2 linked regions of the Pseudobacteriovorax antillogorgiicola genome follow. The protein of the gene in region 1 binds, or shares a complex with, the protein of each later gene. Links are inferred from orthologs where the notes say so. Each region holds a gene or a part of one and is shown in the gene's direction. Other genes may lie near its edges.

Evidence for each region.
Region 2: the proteins of tsaD (region 1) and tsaE are in contact, whole or in part, in a crystal structure (PDB 6N9A), measured with the Thermotoga maritima proteins. The link is inferred for Pseudobacteriovorax antillogorgiicola from one-to-one orthologs. Residues at the interface, in WP_004082750.1 of Thermotoga maritima: Cys10, Asp11, Arg49, His50, Leu82, Gly84, Gly135, Gly136, Glu154, Thr155, Leu156, Asp157, Asp158, Ser159, Glu162, Asp165, Lys166, Arg169, Leu170, Tyr175, Lys213, Thr214, Leu217, Tyr218, Gln221, Arg222, Asn324; in WP_004082108.1 of Thermotoga maritima: Leu37, Gly38, Lys46, Lys57, Val59, Lys60, Ser61, Thr63, Phe64, Thr65, Leu66, Met67, Val69, Pro71, Tyr82, Arg83, Leu84, Asp86, Asp88, Phe89, Asp93, Ile128, Asp130, Glu131, Arg134.

Annotation. Positions count from the first base shown.
Region 1 is NZ_FWZT01000014.1:32,863-40,877, forward strand. The notes cover bases 2,034-4,831. They hold tsaD (tRNA (adenosine(37)-N6)-threonylcarbamoyltransferase complex transferase subunit TsaD), read left to right. Parts: upstream 2,034-2,823; coding sequence 2,824-3,840; downstream 3,841-4,831. Other genes in these bases: B9N89_RS17750 (tetratricopeptide repeat protein), read left to right, coding at 2,034-2,712; rsmA (16S rRNA (adenine(1518)-N(6)/adenine(1519)-N(6))-dimethyltransferase RsmA), read left to right, coding at 3,887-4,708; B9N89_RS17765 (2Fe-2S iron-sulfur cluster-binding protein), read left to right, coding at 4,791-4,831. In the rest of the region: B9N89_RS17740 (DEAD/DEAH box helicase), read right to left, coding at 1-1,356; B9N89_RS17745 (hypothetical protein), read left to right, coding at 1,452-1,901; more of B9N89_RS17750, read left to right, coding at 1,903-2,033; more of B9N89_RS17765, read left to right, coding at 4,832-5,102; B9N89_RS17770 (2,3,4,5-tetrahydropyridine-2,6-dicarboxylate N-succinyltransferase), read right to left, coding at 5,259-6,089; B9N89_RS17775 (pyridoxal phosphate-dependent aminotransferase), read right to left, coding at 6,100-7,275; B9N89_RS17780 (tryptophan 2,3-dioxygenase), read right to left, coding at 7,315-8,015.
Region 2 is NZ_FWZT01000025.1:59,688-66,437, reverse strand. Bases 635-3,512 are described here. They hold tsaE (tRNA (adenosine(37)-N6)-threonylcarbamoyltransferase complex ATPase subunit type 1 TsaE), read left to right. Parts: upstream 635-1,798; coding sequence 1,799-2,227; downstream 2,228-3,512. Other genes in these bases: B9N89_RS25475 (sensor histidine kinase), read right to left, coding at 2,245-3,501; B9N89_RS25485 (pyridoxine 5'-phosphate synthase), read left to right, coding at 1,041-1,799; glmM (phosphoglucosamine mutase), read left to right, coding at 635-1,031. In the rest of the region: more of glmM, read left to right, coding at 1-634; B9N89_RS25470 (serine hydrolase domain-containing protein), read right to left, coding at 3,763-5,709; B9N89_RS25465 (enoyl-CoA hydratase-related protein), read right to left, coding at 5,994-6,750. UniProt on the Escherichia coli protein: Required for the formation of a threonylcarbamoyl group on adenosine at position 37 (t(6)A37) in tRNAs that read codons beginning with adenine.

The DNA of each region.
Region 1 (8,015 bases):
GAGGTGCTCCTCATCAGCCATAGTGACTTTTATGTCTATCTGGGAGCCTAAGTACTCCCGTATGGCTTCCAAGTTGTGGCCATAGTCTTCGCAGATGAGAGAGTAGGCGGAACCCTGAGCGCCAGCACGTGCCGTACGTCCGATACGGTGAACATAGTTGGCAGCCTCTCCTGGGAGGTCGAAGTTATAAACGTGGGTTATGTCCGAGATGTGTAGCCCTCGACTTGCTACATCAGTGGCAATGAGTGCCTTGACCTTGCCCTCTTTAATTCGCTCGATCAGATTGATACGCTTACGCTGAGGTAAGTCCCCTGTAATCAAATCTGCTTCAATGCCGTTGTTGACAAGTTTGTAGTGAACCCATTCGGCAACCAGTTTTGTATTGGTGAAAATGATCGAGCACTTGGGTTGGTGCTCCCGAATCAGCCCAAGTAATACTTGCAATTTTTCCGTGGATTCGCAAACGATCGCCTTTTGATCAATGCGTTCTGGAGTCATGACTTCAGGGTTGACGGAAATGTATTTTGGATCTTCTAAATACTCAAAGGCCAGCTCTTTCACCTGGTCATTGGTGGTCGCTGAGAATAGGAGCTTTTGGGTTTCTTCACCGAGGTGGCGTAAAAAGAACTCCACATCTTCGATAAAGCCCATATCAAACATGCGATCAGCTTCATCGCAGACAAACTGAAGACAGTGCTGCAAAGACAGGATCTTCTTCTGGCGATAGTCTTTCAGTCGGCCTGGTGTGGCAACGATGACGTCTACACCATCCTTGATGGCTTTGGCTTGCTTATCGTAGTCGACCCCACCATAGACGGCCATAGACCTAATATTGGTAGCTTTGAAAAGCTCTTCCGCATCGGAGTGGATCTGTACTGCGAGTTCCCTTGTGGGAACCAGAATAATAGCTAAGGGATCACGACTTTTGATTTCGCCCTTTTTAAGCTTGCTGATCTCATTGGCAATGGAAATCAAAAAGACTCCGGTTTTGCCTGTTCCGGTTTGGGCAAAGCCAGCTACATCGCGACCGGGGATCGTGTACGGCAAGCATTTGCTCTGCACTGGTGTAGGGGCTGTCCAGCCCATCTGGCGAATGGCGTCGAGAACCGTTGGCTCTAAGTTTAGGGTCTCAAAACTGCCTACCTCTTCCGTGCCCTCGTCAGAAACAAGCTCGGCTGACTCATCCTCGAAATCGGGATCATCATCCTTGTCGGCAAGATCTTTATCGGCAAGATCTTCATTGTCGAGTTGGGTTTGCTTAAGGTTTTCGTCGGTTGCTGTTACAGTTTCTTGGGTGGTTTCGTCATCTGAAGCGATGCTTAAGCCGGTGTCGTTATTTTCTTGGTTTTTATTCATATACTTCTTTTACTCAATTCGAACATTTTTGAAGCCCGAAGCGCTTAATCTTTGCGAAATCGATCCGATAAAACTGACAAAAAGTCAGGTGTGCCATGATAGACAACGAAGACCAAAATCCTAGTGACGCAATCGATTCCGAGGAATCGGAGTCTCCGCAGCTTGATCAAAAGACTACGGATGATAACCCAGAATCGGCTTCTCTCCAAGGAGAAGAAGCTATAGCCAGCCGATCTGAGCCCACTGAGACTGCCAGTCCTGATGAAGATGATAACAAAGATGACGGTAGAGTCCACGACAATGACGAAAATTTGGCAATCGATGAACCTGCTGACCTACGGGATGTCTTGTCCGAATTGGCGCAGTTTAGTCATGCGACCGAGGACTACCTTCGTTGGAAAGAAGAGTTGAAGCTATTGACCATGGATGCAGTCTTGAATCTTCCTTACTACGAGCTATGGCGTGCTGAAGCCAACGATTGGTTTAGACGATCAGTTATACTAAGATCTCGAAGACGAAAATTGGAGAAGAAGAAAGGAGCCTAGTTTGTTCGGTTACAAAGCGCAGTTGTTGGTTGTGGTTTTCGCTCTTGTTGGGTGCGTAACTCCTCAAGAGGAAAGACAAATCAAAGAGGATATCGCTCGGCTCCAAGCTCAGTTGGTGCAGATGCAGAACGACTTTCAAGACTCAGATTCCAGCCTTAAGTCGAGCACCAATAAGCGTGCTGCCAGCACCAACTCGCGACTTGAGCGGATGACCATTGATATTCAGAAGCTTAAAGGTGAGGTTGATGCTCTAAGAGTGGGGGTGATTACAGGACAGTTACCAGGTCAAACCGACGATGAAGGCCCCTCCATGGCAACCAAACTCTTGGCGGTGATCGAGCGTCTTGAGGCTCTTGAGGAGCAACAAAAGAAGATCATGACGGCGATCGAGAAGGCAGGTAGCCCTTCTAAAAAAGTAGAGTCGAAACGTTCGAGCAAGGTGGCCACCAATATCAAAGGCTTGCGTCGGGCATTTAAGGAAAAACGCTACCGACACGTGAAAGAGGATGCCCCCGCTGTGATTAAAAAGCTCAAGAAAGGCACCAAGCTCCGCAAAGAGGCCCAGTTTTTATTCGCGGAAAGTCTTTACAAACTCGGCGATATTAAATCAGCGGCTCTCGAATTTGACGAGTACCTCAAGTCAGATCCGGACAACAAGGTTGCCCATGCTAATTTGCGCCTGGGAGACTGTTTTCGTCACCTCGGAGACTCAGCTACGGCCAAGATTTACTATGACGAATTAGTGAGTCGGTATAGCAGTAGCGAAGAGGCTCGCATTGCGAAGCAGCGACTTGAAAAGCTTAGTATTTGAGTCGAAGCTTTCTGTGTTATCCGACAAGCTATCCTTCCAGCTTGATAAAGCTTGATCCATCTCCTATAAGTACTGTGTAGTTTTGTAGCGTCAATTATACGTGAATCGAACATGCTAGTACTAGGAATTGAGTCAAGCTGCGATGAGACCGCAGCGGCAGTTGTTGAAGATGGTCGCAAGGTTTTATCCTCGCAAGTCTTTTCCCAAATAGAGACCCATAAGGTCTTCGGCGGTGTGGTGCCAGAGATTGCAGCGCGGGAGCATCTGAAGGTTATTCAACCGATGGTGCAAGCTGCCTTGGATGAGGCTTCGTGCACCTTGGAAGATATCGATGCCATCGCAGTGACCCAAGGCCCAGGCTTAGTTGGAGCCCTTTTAGTCGGCATAACCTACGCCAAGGGTCTGGCATTAGGAACAGGAAAGCCACTGATTCCGGTGAATCACGTTCATGCCCATATTCACGGCGCTCTCTTGGGCCTCGATGCTCCATTGGAGTCGCTATTTCCAGGCTTAGCGCTGGTGGTATCCGGCGGGCATACCAACATCTACTATATGGCAAACCCAACAGACTTTGAGCTTCTAGCGCAGACCATCGACGATGCCTGTGGTGAAAGTTTTGATAAAGTCGCCAAGCTTTTTGGTCTTGGATATCCTGGTGGGCCAAGGATCGAAGCCCTCGCAAAACAAGGAAATCCAAACCACTTTCAAATGCCGAGGATGGTCGAAGAGAAGAAACGCTTGCTGTTTAGCTATTCTGGATTGAAGACACATATGGTAAACTTACGTCACAGGAACAAGGGAGTTTTTACCGATGAAGAAACTGCCGACCTGTGTGCTGCGTTTCAGGAAGAAGCTTTAGGGCAGCTTGTTCGCAAGCTGGAATCAGCCCTTGCTTTGAAGCCAGCATCATCCATTCTGGTCGCTGGCGGCGTAGCAGCTAATCAGCGGTTCCGGGCTATGGTGGATGAAGCCATCAATGTTCCGGTTTATTTTCCGCACCTGCGGTATTGCTCTGACAATGCAGCTATGATCGCAGCTCTGGGATACCATCAATTTAACACTCAAACCCATCCTCAGTCAGTCTTCAGTGACTACGATTGGGATGCATTTTCCCGCTACCATCGGTAGTGGCAGGCGCGGTTGATGAACTTCTGAAAACGAGGAAAAATGGGCTATGGGTCGGCGACAGCATTCGGGGCTGGTACAGAAAAAATCGTTAGGACAGGTGTTTCTCAACACCGATTGGCCGGTGCAGAAGGTCGTGGATCGCTTGCAAGAGTGGGGGGTGCGACGCACCATCGAGATTGGACCAGGACCAGGTATTCTTACGCGAGCGCTTCTTGAAGCGGGCTTTGACGTAACAGCCGTTGAACGTGATGATCGCTTCGTCGAACGTCTAGCGGACTACAAGCGTGCCCGGGGTGATAACCTCAAAGGCAAACTCGAAATCGTTGGCGAAGATGTTTTGAAATTCGACTTGGAGGCTTGGGTGGGCTCGTCCCACGAGCCCGCAGCGGTCTGCGGAAATATTCCGTACAATATCTCATCGCCAATTCTCATGTGGGCCTTACCCCATTTGCCTCAGCTGAAAGGCATCAATTTTCTCACTCAGCTAGAGTTTGCCGCTCGCCTAGCAGGTCAGGTAGGGACCAAGGCTTATGGTAGTTTAAGCGTGTTTGCTCAGTTGCGAGCTAAGGTTACCATGGACTGCAAGGTTGATCGCAGTTGCTTCACGCCGGTTCCGAAAGTCGATAGTGCTCTTGTTTCTCTCAAGCCCAAATCTATTGGGATCAGTGATGAGCTACTCAAGCAGGTTGAAACCCTCACGAGGGGCGCATTCACCCAGCGTCGTAAAATTCTAAAAAATGCGATCAGTCAGTTTCTAAGTGAAGAAGATTTGATCAAAAACTGCCCAATCGATTTAAATCGTCGCCCCGACTCTTTACGTCCGGAAGAGTATGTGCAAATCGCAAAGTACATTTTCGACAATCGCTGATACATCCCGTTGAGGAAGGGGTTTTCCCCTTTCGATCTGGATTCGGTACACTATTATAGCGGACTGAATTCAGGAGGTGTTCATGCCAAGGGTAATATTCAAGCCAAGTGGCAATGTTTCTGAGGTGCCCGAAAATACAAAAATACTGGTTGCTGCCAATCGCATCAAGCAAGATATTGAATTCGGCTGCGCTTCATGTCGCTGTGGTACTTGTGGGGTTCGTATTCGCGGCTCCTTAAGCCCAATGAAAGCCAATGAAAAAGATCTACTGGAAAAGATGCATCTTTCCCTTGATGGTACGATTCGCTTGGCTTGCCAGGCGCGGGTATTGGATTCTGATGTGGAAGTTGATCTTGATTTTCAGAGAGAGTACAGCCCAGACCAAGGCTCCTGAGGGACTCGAAAAACTCTTCGTGTGCTGCGTTATGCCTCGCTTGTGAAATCCTCACGCACCTTTGTGCGCTGCGTTTTCATAATCGAGCCATGCCTTGCCCCCGAAGTTTTTTCGAGCCCCTCAAACCTGAGAATCTTCGTGTGCTGCGTTATGCCTCTATACGGAAAGGGCGAATTCCCTTAGCACATCGTTTAGTGATGTTTTGAGGTCTGTGGACGGCTTCCGATCGCCAATGATGTAGGCACAGGATGTGTAGATCTTACCACCTGGAACCTCTTTTTCCTTTGTCCCTGGAACTACTACAGACCGTGCTGGAATACGGCCTTTGCTCTCTTTGATCTCGCCACCACGGATGTCGATGATTGGAGTCGATGAGGTGATCGTGACATTGGCAGCGAGAACCGCCTCATTGCCGATTTCAACACCTTCTACTACGATCGCTCGTGAGCCGATAAATGCACCGTCACCAATGATGACTGGTTTTGCTCCGGCTGGCTCTAAAACACCACCAATGCCGACGCCCCCTGATAGGTGAACATTTGCCCCGATCTGGGCACATGATCCAACTGTTGCCCAAGTATCAACCATTGACCCTTTGCCAATATAGGCTCCAATATTTACGTAAGAAGGCATCAACACTACACCCTCTTCCATAAATGTGCCGTACCGTGCAGTAGCTGGTGGCACAACCCGGACCTTGAGGTCTTCGAAATTGGTCTTCAATGGGATCTTATCAAAGTAGGTAAACGGCCCCACCTCGATTTTTTCCATCTTGGTGATTTTGAAATATAGTAAGATCGCTTGCTTGATCCAGGCATGGGTGGTCCACTCATCGCCATCACGGGTGGCTACTCGAATGGCACCGGTATCGAGGAGCTTGATTGCCTCATGTACATACGGTTCCACCTGCGACAGAGCATCCTGCTGACCGCCTTCTAAGGCTGCAACGGCATCTTCAATTTTGGCTTGAACGGTTGAAATTTCCATTGTTTGACTCCTAATATCTCTTGGTAACAAAAGTTTCCATAATGTCCATAGCTGGTTTTAAATCTTGTTGGTCGGGGACCATTGCAAGGCGAACATAGCCCTTAATGCCTTCACTCAGCCATTGAGAAGGGCTAGTAATAACGCCATGCTTAGCAAGGTCCAAGCTGAAGGTAATATCGTCGTCATCCTCCCGCAGGGGGCACCACAGATAAAAGCCAGCCTGAGGTCGATCTTGGATCATGTTCATTTTTTGGAGGCGCTCGAAGCAATAGTCGAGGCGCTCGGTAAATATTTTTCGCCTTTCGGCTACATGCTCGTCATCATTCCAGGCAACCGTCGCAGCGGCTTGAATGGGCAGGGGAGTACCCACTCCGAAATTAGCCCGTGCCTTGCGGATCGAGCCGATCAATTTACGATCACCCAGGATAAATCCACTGCGATAACCGGTGAGGCCGGATCGCTTTGAAAGGCTCATGAAAGATAAGATATTTTTGTGACCATATTTTAAGATGTGATGAGGTCGCTCACCGCTATTATCCCAAGAGCTATGATAAATATCGGTATAGCAGTCGTCGGAAAGAAGGATCACATCTCGCTTTTGGCACCAAGCAATAATCTCTTTCAGGTATCCCTCATCGGCAGTAGAACCCGTAGGGTTATGGGGGTAATTAATCCAAAGTGCAGCTGCATCAGCTTGAACGCTCTCTGGCAAGTCCCAAGGCTTGATTTTGAAGCCGTCGTCGGCATCTAGGTTGATGGGTACCGGAGTCCCTCCTGAAAAAAGGATTGAGCTTTTGTAAACGGGGTACCCCGGATTGGGATACAGGATACTCTTGCGGCCACCGGCACGACCAACCAAGGATAGAGCTATATGGAACACAGCCTCCTTGCTGCCATTCGTCGGAATCAAGTCGAGGTCATCGCTTTCCTGGTAAGAAAATCGTCTCTCGCAATAACCCCAGATACTTTTTCGTAGCTCCGGGCTACCGTTGATACTTGGGTATTGACTGATTTCCGGAATACTATCTTTCATGGCCTGTTTGATAGGGGCCCAAGTTGGGATACGGGGGTCTCCGGTCCCAAAGTCAAAAACTCTTGTCCCGGCATCCACCAGGTCCTGACGAATTTTGGCCAGGGCTTCCATTGGGTAGGTCGGTAAATTCATGGTGACATCATTGAGGGTCATGGGTGATCCTTTATCAATTGAGCAGGAGGTCGTCTCGACCTATTTTTTGACACCGAGTTGATTACGAACGTTCCATATTTCGGGGAACAATGTTTTCTCTAAGGTCGTTGCGAGGTACTTCGCCCCTAGAGAGCCTCCCGTGCCCGTTAGAGAGCCGATCATCCGGGAAACCATTAACATATGACGATAACGCCAGATTGTAAATTGCTCATCGAGGTCGACTAAGGACTCTAGAAAACTATATATTTCGTAATGGTTTAAGTGGTTTCTGTAAATGTCTTCGAAAATATCTACGACTTTGGGATTCGCCTGGTGAGGCTGGGTAAGATCTCGCTGGAGAACCTCTTCGGGGACCTGATATCCTTGGCGTGCTAGAAATGCAAAAAAGGAGTCGTAAAGGCTTGGCTCCTTCAATGTCTTCTCTAATTTGGCCAGAGTGTCAGGCTCATGTTGGTGGTATTTGAAGTAGCCCTTATTTTTTAGCCCTAGCTTGTATTCTAAGATTCGAAACTGATGAGATTGAAAGCCACTGGCCGGATTGAGTCTATCACGAAAGCGATTGAATTCATCCGGTGCCATAGTTTCTAGGATGTCAACCTTCTGTATGAGGACCTTCTGGATGGTGTCAATCCGCTTCATAGAACGCAATACTGGCAGTATCTCATCTCGGTCAAGGAGGCTTTGGCAACGGAGGACCTCGTGTAGAATTTGCTTAAACCACAGCTCATAAGATTGGTGAA
Region 2 (6,750 bases), on another replicon or contig:
ATAATGGGATTAAGATTTTCAGTGACAATGGCTTTAAGTTGCCGGATGAAATTGAGGACAAGCTGGAGTCGTTGCTGGAGCTTGATCCGATATTGGATAGCTTCCCAGTTGATATGCAGATTGGCAATGCCAAGCGTATTGACGATGCGGTAGGCCAGTACGCGGTTTTCCTAAAGGAGCAGTTTCCAAAACACCTAACCCTCGAAGGGATGAGGATTGTCTTAGATTGTGCCAATGGTGCCGCATACAAGGTGGCACCGAAGGTTTTCGAAGAATTAGGGGCGGAACTATTCGTTGTGGGCGACAAGCCTGATGGTCGCAATATCAATGATCAGTGTGGGGCATTACACCCTCAAAAGGTGAAGGACTTAGTTAAACTGTACAAGGCAGATATTGGCCTCGCTTTTGATGGTGATGCCGATCGCTTGATTGTCGTTGATGATACAGCGGAAATCATTGATGGCGACCAGATCATGGCGATCTGTGCCAGCTACATGAAGAAAGCTGGACGGCTTAGAAAGTCGACAGTGGTTGCTACGGTTATGAGTAACATGGGCCTTGATATCGCAATGAAAAGTATTGGGGTGAAATTGCTCCGTACCAAAGTAGGCGATCGCTACGTTGTCGACGAAATGCGTCGCGGTGGATACAACCTCGGCGGCGAGCAATCGGGGCATATGGTTTTTTCAGATAGCAGCACCACCGGAGATGGAATCTTGGCAGCTCTTCATTTGCTAGAGATTGTGCAGGAGACTAAATCGCCTTTATCAGAGCACAAAAAGTGCATGGAAGTTTTACCGCAGGTTCTAAAGAACGTGAAGGTTAGCAAGAAGGTGCCTTTGGAAGAATTGCCGAAGGTAAAGGAATCAATTGCAGTGTGTGAGACAAAACTTGGAACGAAGGGGCGGGTCCTGTTTCGATATTCAGGAACTGAAAATCTAGCTCGTATCATGCTAGAAGGCGAAGATAGCCACGAGTTGGAACTGATGGCCCGCGAAATTGCAGATAGTTTACAGAATAGTACGAATTAGGAGTTTATCTTGATTAGATTGGGAGTGAATCTTGATCATGTGGCAACCGTTCGGAACGCCCGTGGTGAAGCCTATCCAAACCCTGTTCAGGCCGCACTTCTCGCGGAGCTCGGGGGAGCTGATAATATAACCTGTCATCTACGTGAAGACCGGCGTCACATCAAGGATCGAGATGTCGAGTTGCTGAAGGAGCAGATTAACGTTCCACTCAACTTTGAGATGGCCATTACAGATGAGATGGTCGCGATCGCAAAAAGAGTAAAACCCCATGCCGTAACTTTAGTCCCTGAAAAACGCCAGGAACTAACCACTGAGGGTGGGCTTGATCCGAATCACTACCAGAACTTGCAGAAGGTCATCTCTGATCTCAAAGAGCATGATATGCTTGTCTCTTTATTTGTTGAGGCGGATGAGCGGGTCATCGAGCAAACAAAGCAACTTGGTGCCGACGCAATCGAAATCCATACTGGTAACTTCTGTCATGAGATGGATGCAGCCCGTTCTAGCCAGCGACAATGGGAATTGGTAAAGCCGCTGATGGAATCTGCAAAACAAGCTCATGAGATGGGCTTGCAAGTTCATTTTGGGCATGGATTGCATTACAGTAATGCCCACTGGATGCAGGCGATTCCCTTTTGCGAGGAAGCCAACATTGGCCACGCGATTATCTCCCGTGCGATCTATGTGGGCTTGGAATCAGCAGTTCGCGAGATGAAGTCACTGTTAAACGACAGCCGTTTTGCGCCTAGACTTAAGGGGCTGGACTGATGGGCTTCGAAAAGCTGGTTGTCGGGGAGAACTCTCTTTATGAGCTTCTCCTGAAGCTGGATGAGGCTTTGCCTGAAAACTTTGTGCTTTGGTTAAAAGGGGAAATGGGGGCTGGAAAGACCACTCTCGTTCGCCACTACCTGCGCGGCAAGGGCCTTTCCGATGAAACTCCAGTAGTATCACCGACGTATACGATTATGAATGAGTATCAAATTGGCGATCGATGGTACGCGCACCTCGATTTATATCGGGCAGAAGATAGCTTCAGTCTCGATGAAATTGGAGTTAAAGATAGGGACTATCGGGGAATATTTCTTGAGTGGCCTGATACGCCAGGCGATGATGAAACCATTGCTCCAAGCCACATACTGCACATTAGCTACGAAGAGGATGGGCAGTCGCGAGGCTATCGCTTAGAAACAGTATAGCCCTACTATGCTATTCCCTAGCCAGCCAGTGGAATCATTTCTGATGCATCTTTCTCTGTCATCGATATGGTGAAGGTGGTAACTTCTTTGTCACGGTTGGCTTCGATACTCCAGCCATAAAGAGCGATAATCGAATGAACTAGGGTGAGATTCAAGCCCATCCCCTTGCCGATGTCTTTGGTGGTATAGAAGGGGTCAAACACATGATCTAGGGTGGTGTCAGGTGGTAGGCTCGCATTGTCAACTATATGCAGTTGTCTGCTATCCATCCCTTCGTACTGAATCACTTTAACCTTGCCATTGCGAGATGGTCCATGCTTTTCGATCGCATCAAGGGAATTCTCGATACATGTCTTGAGGATTGCTGACAGGTGGAAATGGTTGCAAACTATGGGTCGCGAGCTGGGATGGGCTTCGATTTGAATCTCAAGGCGACAGGCTCGATCTTGAACCTCAGAAAACACCTCACTGAATACATGGTGCAGATCAATAGGAAGAATTTTTTGATCGTTGTGGTTGTTGGAAAACATGCGAATCGATGCGACAATCTCCTCAATTCTTTGTAATGCGTGATCCATTTTTTCAAGCCAGTGGGCTTTTTTCTGGGGAGTAAGCTTTTCTTGCTGGATGATAGCAAGACTGCCTTTGGAAATCGCGAGCGGGTTACTAATTTCATGGGCTATACCGCCGGCCATCATTCCAAGTGAAGACAAGCGTTCATTCTGCTCCATGATCTTTCGTGATTTTGAGATTTCATTCAGACAGCGAGTGGACAATGCATCAAAATAGTAGCTGGCCACAAGGGTTAGTGTGAGGGCAACGATTCGGGTGAGGAATAGGTTGTGATGATGAGGGGAAAACATCTCGCTATCGTAAGCATAGAACCAGATACTGCCTGTGAAAAGCACGGATATAAAGTAAATAATTAGCCCTGGCCTAATCCCTAAGATAAAAACTGAGGCCAATATCAATACGGGAAGGACGATAAAGCCCTCATGATTTATATCTGGTCCTGATTTTAAAATAGTAAGCGAAAGATTGAGGAAGCCGAGAACGATCAGTAGCCAAGCTATGAGCATCGGCAGCCGGTGAAAACTCAAACGCAAACCTAGGAATACAAGGATGCTGAAGGTATGAAATATCAACTGATTGTGCTGATAGGATTCGACAAAGATGTTAAGGAGATAGATAATAAGGTAGCTCAGAATTGCTAAATCAAGACTCAACTTCAAGTATTGAAAGCGATATTTCTGAATAACTTTGTTTTCGAGCATGTTCCTATGATCTCTTTAGTTCTACCATGCTCTGGTATCGGCTAGTATTTTCTGACATAAATAAAATAAGAGGTGTCGATGCTAATTCATACCGAAGAAAAAATATCTAGGTGACAAAAAGCAGATAGCCGCTCCCTTGAAGGTTTTGGGATCCTTAAATATCATCATTTTTTCTATCTAAAATGGTAGCTTGAACCACCGAGGTCTAGGCCTCGTGGTTCTGGCTAAGCTACTGTATCCTTGTGTCAGCTAGCGGTCTATTTAAGGGCAGGCGATGGGCTCGTCTTCAAAACTACGACAAGTACATGTCTCTTTGTTGGGATCTTCACTTTTTAAGATTGCCGAAACGATTTCGGGATCATCAGTCAGATTCAATGAACCATGTAAGCGAACGGTTTTGCCAAGTGCGATCTTATCTGGGGCGTCACCACAGGTGTAGAGGCGCGAGGTCTGGTACGGATCGCTTATCGCTTCAACACAAGATCTTATATAGCCATTGGGTTTGTCATCATCGCCTTCCGCAACAATCCATGACTCCCTTAAAACTATTGCAGCAGCCTTGGATATATCGTTGATTTCGATGATCCCTCGACTGTTGCTTGCAGCTTCTTCGAGCCACTTCTCGTCGATATTGATAATTAAGCCACTTGCTCCAGGCTCACTATCATTACAACCTGGTAGGCTTCTTAATCCTGATTGCAGACATGGTTTAAAGGGCGGAAGTAGGCTTGATGAGTTTGAGTCGGGCCCATCTTTATCCTCAAAAGCTGAAGCAACGACTTGTATCTTAGAGGGAGCATTATCATCTGAGAGTGTTAAGCTAATGGTATTATAAAATGTCTCACGCTTTTGACCGTGAAACGGCTTGAATCGAAAGCTTTCTATGTTGCTAAGGTAGTCTTCACCCCAAAAATTACCGTTATTCGGAGCGTCGTTGAGAGTACCTTTGATACTAAATCGAATCGAATAGGGACTTGAGGCGCTATGAAGCTGGTCAGGAATGGGGCAGGCTTTCTGCACTTGAGGTTTCTTGTCGGACTTAACTAGTTTAAGGTGTTGATTAAGTAGATTATAAATCTGCCCCTGATCGTAGTTCCCTTCATAGGTAACAGCCAGTTTGGTCTCTGCCTCGAATAGCATCGTCGATCGAAAGCCCAGTGGTGTGGCGCCACCGTGACCAATAGCGGTTCCCTGGCTAGTTTGCCAGCGCATGAGGCCAAGGCCGTAGTCTAGGGGTAGATATCCGAGTTTGCATTCCTGAAAGGCCATCATTTCAGCCTTTGAGTTATCGGAAAGAAGGCGATTGCCTATGAACAATGCTTCTGTGAAGGTGCGAAGATCACCAGCACTACTAGAAATTGCTCCGCTAGCGCCAGCGATACTTGAGTCTAACACTTGCGTCATAGCTACCAGTTGATCAGAAATCACAGCTTTAGGCTTTAGCAGTCGGACGAGGGTATTTTGAATCCCACTTAGAGTAGAATAGCCAACGGTTTGGGGAACAGAGATCTCTTCTTGGACACCATAGAAAGTTTCTTGTAGTTCTAGCGGATCAAAAATTCTAGTTCTAAACTCCTGAGCAAGGGGCTGCCCTGTCACGGTCTCAATAAGTAATCCCAAAACTATATAGTTCGTTTGAGAGTAGCTACAGTCTTCGCCTGGAGAGTAATCCAAGGGGCTTTCATAGATGAGATTAATGATCTCCTCTGGCGACCAGCTACGGCTAATGTTGGGGAAAAGCTGAGCAACCAAATCTTCGGCTTGAGAGTAATCAGGAATACCTGCAGACATCTGTAGCAACTGCCTGATGGTGATATCACTCCACTTGGAGTATTGCGGTAGGTGCTTGGCGAGGGGATCTTCTAGATTGATCAGTCCCTCTTCAGCAAGTTGAAGAGTCACTACTGATACAAAGGTTTTAGTATTGCTGCCAATCTCCATCAGGTCGTTAGGTGATAAGGGAGCCTGAGTTTTTATGTTGGAGACACCGCTTGCCCCTTGCCAACTGATGCCTTGAGGCAGGTTGATGCTCATAGCGATACCTGGCTCACCTGTGAAGTGGATATAGTCATCCAAGGAATTTTGCATAATCTCAGCGAAGTCAGGTGAGTTGCTTGCGTGGAGGTTTGAGTGTGATGATTCTTGGCAGGCTGCACTAAAAAGAAGGCAACCCATCGAGAAGAACTTGAGGTGATAACGAAGTCCCATGTAAGCTCCTAAGCGTTGTTTTGAGCACCCCTTGCTACTGAATACAAGAGATTACTCCGATTCATATCGATGTCCAAATAATTCAATATGACGATTGAACTGCAAAATGGAGTCCTTGCGAAAGCATACATCTCTTGCTTGCAGTCTAAATGTAGTGTTTAGGAGACTTGTGTGGGATAGGATACAGGTGTGTGGGGAAAGGTAGTGGTGTGCGGGGAAAGTTCACTATCTGCAAAACAGGCTAGAGAATTTTGCTATGTAAAAGGAGGATAATCCTCCTGTTTCTAGGGAACCATAAAAAGTGATTCACTTGGTGCTACACTACGTACCCAGATTGGTTTTCGTTTTTCAAAAAACGAGCCTAAACCTTCTTGGCCCATGGGAGTTGCGCGGATCTTAGCGATGCTTTGCGCTGTCTCGTCGATTTGAGCATTGCTGTGAGAGTTTACAGTATCCTGCAAAATCTTATAGGCAACCTGTGCTTCGGGACTTGCAGCAAGAATATGATTAGCCTCACCGATGAGCCATTCATTGATGGTTTCAACCGTTTGAATCTCTTCAATCAAACCACAAGATTTAGCCTGCTCAGCATTAAATACTTGGGCAGAAAGGGTAAATCTACGAAGACTGGAGGGCTTCATCTTACGCGATAAGTAGGGAAGAATCACAGCAGGTATGAGGCCAACCCGTGCTTCACTGAGGCAGAAGCGAGTATTATCGAGGGCAACACTATAATCGCAGCAGGCGATAATCCCCACTGCTCCTCCATAGACGGCTCCTTTGGCAACCGCGATAGTGGGCATAGGCATGGCGCAAATCTGCTCGAACATGGCAGTGAGCTTTTGCGCTTCCTTGACATTGTGCTCATAGCCAAGTTGAGCGGACTCTTTCATCCAGTTCAGATCGGCTCCAGCTGAGAAGTGCTTGCCGACGCTTTGAAAGAGCAGCAGTCTTACATGCGGATCTTTTGCAATGACCTCTAAGGTCTTGGCGATGGCAACTAAGATCTCGCCGCTAAAGGCATTGGCTGAACCAGGGCGG